2 regions of the Micromonospora sp. WMMD1219 genome follow, and region 2 is predicted to be linked to the other one. Evidence: riboswitches for the same ligand, from Rfam matches in the RefSeq annotation. Region 2 holds a riboswitch; the other holds the start of a gene.
What was found. Region 2 has a riboswitch for cyclic di-AMP ahead of ACN27C_RS29845 (C39 family peptidase). Riboswitches for the same ligand answer to the same signal wherever they lie in the genome.

Region 1: linked by a shared signal. The riboswitch ahead of ACN27C_RS23365 (transglycosylase family protein) and the one ahead of ACN27C_RS29845 (C39 family peptidase) in region 2 are both predicted to bind cyclic di-AMP.

Annotation. Positions count from the first base shown of each region.
Region 1 is NZ_CP186057.1:5,013,735-5,018,171, reverse strand. Features, by position in the region: gene ACN27C_RS23375 (M4 family metallopeptidase) at 1-761, shown strand, start outside; gene ACN27C_RS23370 (YbaB/EbfC family nucleoid-associated protein) at 872-1,321, opposite strand; gene ACN27C_RS23365 (transglycosylase family protein) at 1,509-2,159, opposite strand; cyclic di-AMP (ydaO/yuaA leader) riboswitch at 2,158-2,303, opposite strand; gene ACN27C_RS23360 (LLM class flavin-dependent oxidoreductase) at 2,475-4,037, shown strand; gene ACN27C_RS23355 (winged helix-turn-helix transcriptional regulator) at 4,085-4,437, shown strand, end outside.
Region 2 is NZ_CP186057.1:6,391,654-6,396,090, reverse strand. Features, by position in the region: gene ACN27C_RS29860 (acyltransferase family protein) at 1-291, shown strand, start outside; gene ACN27C_RS29855 (hypothetical protein) at 372-716, shown strand; gene ACN27C_RS29850 (hypothetical protein) at 844-1,608, shown strand; cyclic di-AMP (ydaO/yuaA leader) riboswitch at 1,917-2,058, shown strand; gene ACN27C_RS29845 (C39 family peptidase) at 2,263-3,105, shown strand; gene ACN27C_RS29840 (alpha/beta fold hydrolase) at 3,265-4,011, shown strand; gene ACN27C_RS29835 (CDP-glycerol glycerophosphotransferase family protein) at 4,018-4,437, opposite strand, start outside.

The DNA.
Region 1 (4,437 bases), 1.4 Mb from region 2:
GCCCGACCAACGGGCAGCCCTCCAGCTCCACCTGCAACGGCAGCAGCGTGACCGGCCTGGGCATCCAGAAGGCCATGAAGATCATGTACAACGCGATGCTGCTGAAGACGTCGTCCTCGTCCTACCTGAAGTACCGCGTGTGGACGTTGCAGGCGGCGAAGAACCTCTACCCGAGCGGCTGCACGGAGTTCAACGCGGTGAAGGCGGCGTGGACCGCGGTCAGCGTACCGGCCCAGTCGGGCGAGCCGACCTGTGCCGGCGGCACCCCGACGCCCACGCCGAGCACCACGACCACTCCGCCGTCGGGCGGCTGCTCCGGCAACAAGCTCGCCAACCCGGGCTTCGAGTCGGGCAACGTGAGCTGGAGCGCCTCGTCCGGCGTCATCACCACCGACAGCGGCCAGGCCGCACACGGCGGCTCGTACAAGGCGTGGCTGGACGGGTACGGCTCGTCGCACACCGACACGCTCAGCCAGTCGGTGACGATCCCGGCCGGATGCCGGGCGACGTTGAGCTTCTGGCTGCACGTCGACAGCGCGGAGTCGACCACCAGCACCGCGTACGACAAGCTCACCGTCAAGGCGGGCAGCACCACGCTGGCCACCTACTCCAACCTGAACAAGGCCACCGGCTACGTGCAGCGGTCCTTCGACATCTCGTCGCTCGCGGGCACCACGGCGACCATCTCGTTCAGCGGCGTGGAGGACAGCTCGTTGCAGACGTCCTTCGTCGTCGACGACACCGCGGTCACCCTGAGCTGACCGTGGCGTAGCGCGGCCGGTCGTCGTCCTCCCGGCGGCCGGCCGCCTCGTCGTGCCAGAGCCTCGTCGTGCCGGGCGTCGCGGGGTCGCGGCGCCACGCGGCCGTCGGGTCAGGCCGGGCTGCCGGCCCGGGACGGGGTGCCGCGGTCGCGGTGAATCCGCGCGGCCGCCTCGTGCATCGCGCGGCCGAACAGCTCGACCTGGTCGCCCATGGTGCCGAGCCGGGCGGCGAGCGCGTCGGCGTCGGCCCGCGCCGACGCGCTGACCTGGGCGTCCAGCTCGGACAACGCGGCGTTGGCGGCGGTGACGAGGTGTCCGCAGAGGACGTCGAGGGGCTCGCCGGCCAGCTCCGGGTCGACCGTCACGGAATCCAGCCGGCCACCCTGGACGGCGACCGCGCGGACCCGCCCGCCGGCGGCCGTGCCCTCGGCGCGGAGCAGGTCGCCCGGCTCGCCGTCGGCGTGCGCCGAGGCCCGGGAGCGCATCGCGGTGAGCGCCTGCTGCGTGCGGGTCAGCATCTCGTCGAGGCTCGCGGCCGCCGAGAACGGGTCGTTGGTCATTTCCGCGCTTTCTTCACGTCTTAGCCGAGCACCGTGACCCTAGCAACCGGCTCCGACGAATCGCGGTCACCGGCTGTCGCGGGCCGCGCCCCGGCGCCGCGAGCAGGCCGGACACCGGCGACGCGGCGTGTCGCGGACGGGTGAACGCCCGGCCGGACGGACCGGCCGGGCGTTCTCCGGACCGCTGTCAGCGCAGGCGCAGCCGCTGACCGGGGAAGATCAGGCCCGGGTCGTCGCCGACCACTGCCCGGTTGCGCTCGTGCAGGGCACGCCAGCCGCCGTCGACGCGCTGCGCCACGGCGATCTCCGACAGGGTGTCCCCGCGCCGGACCACGTACGTCCCGGCACCGCTCGCGGGCTGCGGCGCGGCCTTCGTCGCGGGCCGCTCCGGCGCGGCCTTGCGCGGGGCCGGCCGCTCCGGGGCGGCCTTGCGCGGAGTGGCCTTCGTGGTGGCCCGCTCGCCGGCCGCGGCCGACCCGGCGTTCGCCGAGCCGCCCTTCCTGCCGCAGACCGGCCACGCGCCGATGCCCTGACCGCGCAGCACCTTCTCGGCGACGGCGATCTGCTCGGAGCGGCTGGCCAGGTCGGCGCGGGCGGCGTACTTCTTGCCGCCGTAGCCGTTCCAGGTGGCGCGGGAGAACTGGAGCCCGCCGTAGTAGCCGTTGCCGGTGTTGATCTTCCAGTTGCCGCCTGACTCGCAGCGCGCGACCGCGTCCCAGTTGACGCCCGCGCTGGCCGGGGCGGCCGGGCCGAAGAGGGTCGCGGCGCCGACGGCGGCGCCGGCCAGAACCGCCCCGAGAGCGGTACGGCGGCTTCGGGCTGAGTATTCAGTTGCCATGTGGATTCCTCCACGCCGACGAGGTGAGCTGTCGGGTTCGGGCCGAGGAGCCCGGCCGCCGGTGGCGGCTTCACCCCGAGGTGACGATGCACCGTGGAACGTGTGGTTCCCCCGCTCCCGCGCGAGGTTCGGTTACCGGGGACGGCGGCGGGATTTGGCGTTTCCGGCCCGCGGTGTCCGCGTCTGCGAACGAAACCGACGCTAGGAGCGTTTTGCGACGATCGTCCACTTCTTGTGATGCTCTTCACCCGGCCGGGCTACCGGCGGCGGCGCTACGGTGGCAGGGCCAGGCAAGATCACGGGAGGACGGGACGGATGACCGATCACGGACACGAGCTGACCTTCGGCGGCTTCCTCACCCCCGCCGCCGGGCAGCCCGACCAGGTGGTGGCGCTCGCCCGGCTCTGCGAGCAGGTCGGGCTGGACCTGGTCACGTTCCAGGACCACCCGTACCAGCCGGGCTTCCTGGACACCTGGACGCTGATGTCCTACGTGGGCGCCGCCACCGAGCGCATCCGCCTGGCCGGCAACGTACTCAACCTGCCGCTGCGCCAGCCGGTGGTGCTGGCCCGCAGCATCGCCAGCCTGGACCTGCTCACCGGCGGCCGGGTCGAGCTGGGGCTCGGCGCGGGCGCGTTCTGGGACGCGATCGAGGCGACCGGCGGGCGGCGCCTGTCCCCCGGCGCCGCCGTCGAGGCCCTGGACGAGGCGATCCGGGTGATCCGCGAGGTCTGGGACACCGACCGGCGCGGCATGATCCGGGTCGACGGCGAGCACTACCGGGTGGTCGGCGCCAAGCGCGGCCCGGCGCCCGCGCACCCGGTGGGCATCTGGGTCGGCGCGTACAAGCCGCGCATGCTGCGCCTGGTCGGCCGCGCCGCGGACGGCTGGCTGCCGTCCCTGTCGTACCTGCCGAAGGGCCCCGACGAGCTGCCCGCCCTGAACGCGCTCGTCGACGAGGGCGCCCGGGCCGCCGGGCGCGACCCGGCCGCGATCCGCCGCATGCTCAACGTGACCGGCACGTTCGCCCGCTCGTCGGCCGGTTTCCTGGCCGGGCCGCCGGACCAGTGGGTGGAGGAACTGGCCGGGCTCACGCTGGAGCACGGCATCACCACGTTCATCCTCGGCAGCGACGAGCCGCGCGCGATCCAGATCTTCGGCCAGGAGGTCGCGCCCGCCGTGCGGGAGCTGGTCGCCGCCGAGCGCGCCACGCCCGGCGGCGGTGCCCGCGCGGCCGCCGAGGAGCAGGCCGCCGCCGGCGGCCCGAGCACGCTGGGTGTCACCCCCACCCCCGACCCGGGGGTACGCCTGAGCGCGCGCCGCCCCTGGGACGAGTCCACCCGCCCGAGCGCCCCGCCGCCACCGGCCGGGCACACCTACCCGGCCCGGGGACAGGCCGCCGGGCAGCACCTGGTGGACGTGCACGACCACCTGCGGCAGGAGCTGGCCCAGGTGCGCGACCTGCTGGAACAGGTCAAGCAGGGCTCGGTCACACCGGGCCGGGCGCGGGCCGCGCTGAACGAGATGACCATGCGGCAGAACAACTGGACGCTCGGGGCGTACTGCGCGGCCTACTGCACGATGGTCACCCAGCACCACGGGCTGGAGGACGCCTCGATCTTCCCGCACCTGCGCCGCTCCGAGGCCGGGCTGGCCGCCGTGCTGGACCGCTTGGAGGAGGAGCACGTGGTGATCCACGGCGTGGTGGAGAGCGTGGACCGGGCACTCGTGGAGCTGGTCCGCCGGCCCGGCGACTTCACCGGACTCCAGGAGGCGGTGGACCTGCTCACCGACACGTTGCTGTCGCACCTGTCGTACGAGGAGCACCAGATCGTCGAGCCGCTGGCCCGGCACGGTTTCTTCCCCGGCCAGCTGTGAGGTAGCTGACTTTTGGTTCCCTAAGTCAGGTGGGTACCGTCGACGCCATGACGGACCTCCTCGCCCACCGTGACTCCTGGTCCACCGCCAACTGCTCGATCGCCCGGGCGCTCGAGGTGGTCGGCAACCGCACCACGCTGCTCCTGCTGCGGGAGGCGTCGTTCGGCACCCGCCGCTTCGACGACTTCGCCCGGCGGGTCGGCGTCAGCGAGCCGGTGGCCGCCGCACGCCTCAAGCAACTCGTCGCCGACGGGCTGCTCGACCGGCGTCCCTACCGCGAGCCCGGGCAGCGCACCCGCGACGAGTACGTGCTCACTGCCAAGGGAAGCGACCTGATCCCGGTGCTCGTCGCGCTGCGGCAGTGGGGCGACGCGTACGCCGCCGACGAGGCCGGCCCGGC
Region 2 (4,437 bases):
ACCGGGCACTGGGGGACCGGGCTGCCCGGCTGGCGCGGCCCGGTCGCGGTGCTCGGCTTCCTGGTGGTCACGCTCGCGCTGGCCGCCGCGCTGCACCGCTGGGTGGAGCTGCCGATGATGCGCCTGCTCGGCCCGTCCCGCCGGGCCCGCACGGCGTCGCGCGCACCGGCCGTGCCGGCTCCACGCGGGTCCGCCGAGGACGCCGCCACCCCGGCCGCCGACGGGGGCGCGACGTCCGTCGCCCGTCGGGCCGAGGGCATCGAGTACGCCGGGCGGCGTCGCCCGGACTGACACGCGCCGTCGTCTGCCGGCCGGTCCGCGACACGCCGTGCGGCGGTGCGTTCGTGGGGGATCGGCGGTAATTTGTACCCGTGCTTCCGATCGCGCTCACCTGCCCCGTGTGGTGGGTGGCGCGCTGGACCGCCCGGATGCTCGCCAGTCTCGCCGTGGTGGTCGCCTGTTCGTTCGGCGCCGCCACGCTGCCGTCCGGTGTCGCCGCTGCCGCCCCGGCTCCGGCGGTCGCCGCCTCGGCGTACACGGTCACGGGCGCCTCGACCGCCGCGCGGCCGGAGGTCGACCGCGTGGCCGAGCGGCCGGCCTCGCCCGCCGGTGTCCCGGCGCCCGCTCGCCGGGCGACGGTCCCGGCCGTCGCGGAGCCGGTCCCGGCCGGACGGGCCGCCGCGCCGGCCGGCCCACGGGCCCCGCCCGCCCGCTGATCCGCCCACGGGCCGCGCCCGTTCCCGCACCCACCGAACGTCATCCCCGCACCCGCCTCCCGGTGGCCCGCCCGCCCCGGCCGGCCGTGCGGCCCTCCCGCCAGGTTCTTCCCGTGAGGTGCCGACCATGTCGCAGACCGCTCTGTACCACTTCCTCACCTCCGTGCCCGAGGCCGCGGCCATCTGGTCCTTCCTGCTGCTGCTCGCGCTGGGCCTGCTCGCCGCGCTCGTCGCCCGGCCCGAACGCGAGCCCGCGCCGGACGCCGTCCCCGAACCGGCCGACGCCGACGCCGCCCGCCGCGACGACCTGGTCCGGTACGCCGAGGAGGTGGCGGTGGCCGCCGCCGGGGCCGCCCAGACGGCCCGCCGCCGCCGGGAGCGGTGGCTGGCCGCGCAGGACGAGGCGGAACGGGCCTGGACCGCGTACGACGAGGCGGACGCCGCCGCCCGCCGCCTGGCCGGCGCCGCCGCGCTGGCCGCCCCGCGCACCCCGCGCACCCCGGCTGAGTACGCGGCCCGGGAGCGCTGGCTGCACCACGCCGCCATGACGGCGCACTGGCGGGGCGACCTGACCGCCCGTCAGCTCGCCGACGTGCTGGCGGGTCGCAACGGGTGGGATCCGCGCCGGCACCCGGCCGAGCAGGAGACCGTGCTGGCACGCACCGTCCGGGACGGTCGCCGGGCCGGATGGGAGAGCGCCGCCGAGCGGGAGCGGGCGGCGTGGCGGGACGCGGAACTGGCCGCCGAGGCCGCCCGGACGCTCGCCGCCGAGGCGTACGCCGCCACCGTGGCGCTGCGGCCCGCCCCGGTGTACCGGAGCGCGACGGCGAGCGCCCAGCCGGTGCCCGCGACGGTCCGCAACGCCCGGTGGCGCCCGGCCCGGGTCGGCTGAGACGACCGTCTCGACCGAATCGTTACCCGGAATGTGGTGAGCCCGGTCACCCGGGCCGCCGAAACGGGCGTCCGGCGCGGAACAGGTCATCGAGTCGCGCGATTGCCGGGCCGGTGCTGGCCGTCTGTCCGCTTTCCGCCGCCGGGTGCCGTCGAAACTGCTTGTCCCATTGAGCGAAGTCAGTAACCGGGTGTTCCGAAATCCGTTACCGCGGATCACGTTTACGCAGGTGGGAGCGCTTGGCATGGGACATACCCACCGGTAGTGTCGGCGCGTCCGATGCGGTAATCGATCGCCGACGGCGACGCCGCACCGACCCGCCTAATCGTGTTCCACGAACCGGGGACCCATGAGCACCATCGGGGTGAATCCGCGAGCCACGGCCCGCGGTAGGGCGTACTTCCCGCCCGAATCCGTCAGCTAACCCGGTCGGCGGCCACGGAAGGAGTACCCCTCTTGCCCACCCCTCGATCGTCCCCCCGCCTCCACGGCACCGCGGTGCCCGCGCTCGCCTGACGCGCGACCGGCAACCGCCCCCTGGGCGCCCGGCATCACGGGCGTTCCCGATCCCCCGGCCATCCGGCCCCGCCAGCACGTGTGAGTTCCTCCGCGTGCCGGGCCGGCGTGCGCCGCTCACGCCCCGTGGAGGATTTCGTGAAGCACCACCTGAAGCGTCAGCTGCGACGGATCGTCACCGAGCGCCCGTACCAGATCATCGCCGGATCGGCCGCCGCGCTCGTGCTGGCCGCCGGCGCCGGCACCGTCGCCACCGCCGGTGACGACGCCCCGGTCGAGGAGAACACCGCGGCGGTCGCCGATCTCGGCGCCGCCCGTCTCGGCGAGCAGCCCGCCAGCCGCGGCGAGGCCCGCATCGCCGTCCCGCCGGCGTCGCCCAGCGCCTCCGCCGCGCCCAGCGCGTCGCCGAGCGCCTCCCCGTCGAAGAAGGCCACGGCCGACCCGGACACCACGCCCAAGGCCAAGCCGAAGCCGCCGTCGAGCAAGTCGCTCGACTACGACTACCAGGCGCAGATCAACTACTTCTACTGCGGTCCGGCCGCCGTGCGCAACGCGCTCAGCGCCGCCGGCATCGAACGCAGCCAGGACGCGCTCGCCGGCCCGCTCGGCACCACCGAGATGGGCACCAACTCGGCCGAGGACACCACCCGGGTGCTCAACCAGCAGGTCAAGGGCAACCCGTACCGGACCCGCATGATCCCCGGCACCGCCACCCCGGCCCAGATGGACCGGCTCCAGGCCGACGTGGTCGAGGCGATCACCAACGGCCGCGCGGTCGTCGCGAACGTCGCCGGCACCGCCACCGACACCAACGGCGGCTGGCACTCGTTCCCGGGCGGCCACTACGTCGCCGTGGTCGGCTACAAGGACGACGGCCGGACCGTGCGCATCGCCGACTCGGCCGACCCGTCGCTGCCGTCGTACTGGGTCACCACGATCGACCTGGCGAACTGGGTCTCCACCCGCGGCTACTCCGCCTGACCCCGCCCGGCCCCGCTGATCTTGCAGTTGCGGCCCCGTCACAACGGGCAAGCCGGGCGTCCCACGGGCCGAAACCGCAAGATCGACGGGATGGCGGGCGACGAGGCTGGCCGGGGTGCGGTCTCGCGTGTCCGGGGCGGGCGGTGGCAGACTGCGCCAATGGGCGATGCGACGGGGAAGCGGCACCTGATTCTCCTGCACGGCATGGGTGCCACCGGCGAGGTGTGGCTGCCCTGGGCGCCGCTGCTGGAACGCCGCTGGCCCGGCCGCTGGCTCGCCCCCGACCTCGCGGGACACGGCTGGTCGCCCTCGCTCGACGGCTACTCGTTCGAGGCCCTGGCCCAGCGCGTGGTCGACGGGCTCGGCCCGGTCCGGCTCAGCCCGGACGACCGGCTGGTGCTGCTCGGGCACTCGCTCGGCGGCGTGGTGGCGCTGGCGCTCGCCGCCCGGCAGCGAGGGCTTCCGGTCGACGCGGTGGTCGGGCTCGGCATCAAGGCGGTCTGGTCCCCGGCCGAACTGGCCAAGTCGGCGGAACTGGCCGCCCGGCCGGTCACCTGGTTCGCCACCCGTGACGAGGCGGCCCGCCGCTACCTGCGGGTCTCCGGGCTCGCCGGGCTGTTCGCACCGGACCATCCGGTGGTGGAGGCGGGGCTGCGCCGGGTGGACGGCCGCTGGCGGCTCGCGATGGACCCGGCCGCGTTCGCGGTCGGGGAGCCCCGGCTGCCGGCCCTGCTGGCCGCCACCGGTGTGCCCGTGCTGCTGGCCCGGGGCGAGCTGGACCCGATGGTGACCGACGCGCAGCTCAAGGAGCTGGGCGTGCCGGTGGCGACGCTGCCCGGGCTGGGCCACAACGCGCACGTCGAGGATCCGGAGGCGGTGCTCGCCCTGCTCGACCCGTACCTCTGAGCGGGCCTACACCTCGGCGCGCGGCGCCGGGACCGCCCAGTCGGGTTCCAGCTCCCGGCGGGCGGCGGTGAGGAACGCCTCGGCGTACCCGTCGGCGGGGAAGTCGCCCAGGTACCGGGTCCGCGCCGCCCAGCGCCGCGCCGCCTTCGGGTCGGCGTCGAGCAGGTCGGTGAGCACTTCGTCCACGTTGGACATGTCACGCCGCAGCACGTAGCCGGACGCCGCGAGCGGGAACCGCTCGACGAAGTGCGCGCCGTCGGCGCCGGTGTCGGTGACCGCGTACGGCTTGCCGGAGTAGAGCCAGTCGGAGATGACCCCGGACACGTCGGAGACCAGCGCGTCGGCGCGGTTGACGCACTCGGTGAGCGTCAGCTCGCGGCTCGCGGCGGCGCCCCACAGGTGCGGCCGGCCGGTCTTCGCCCGGTC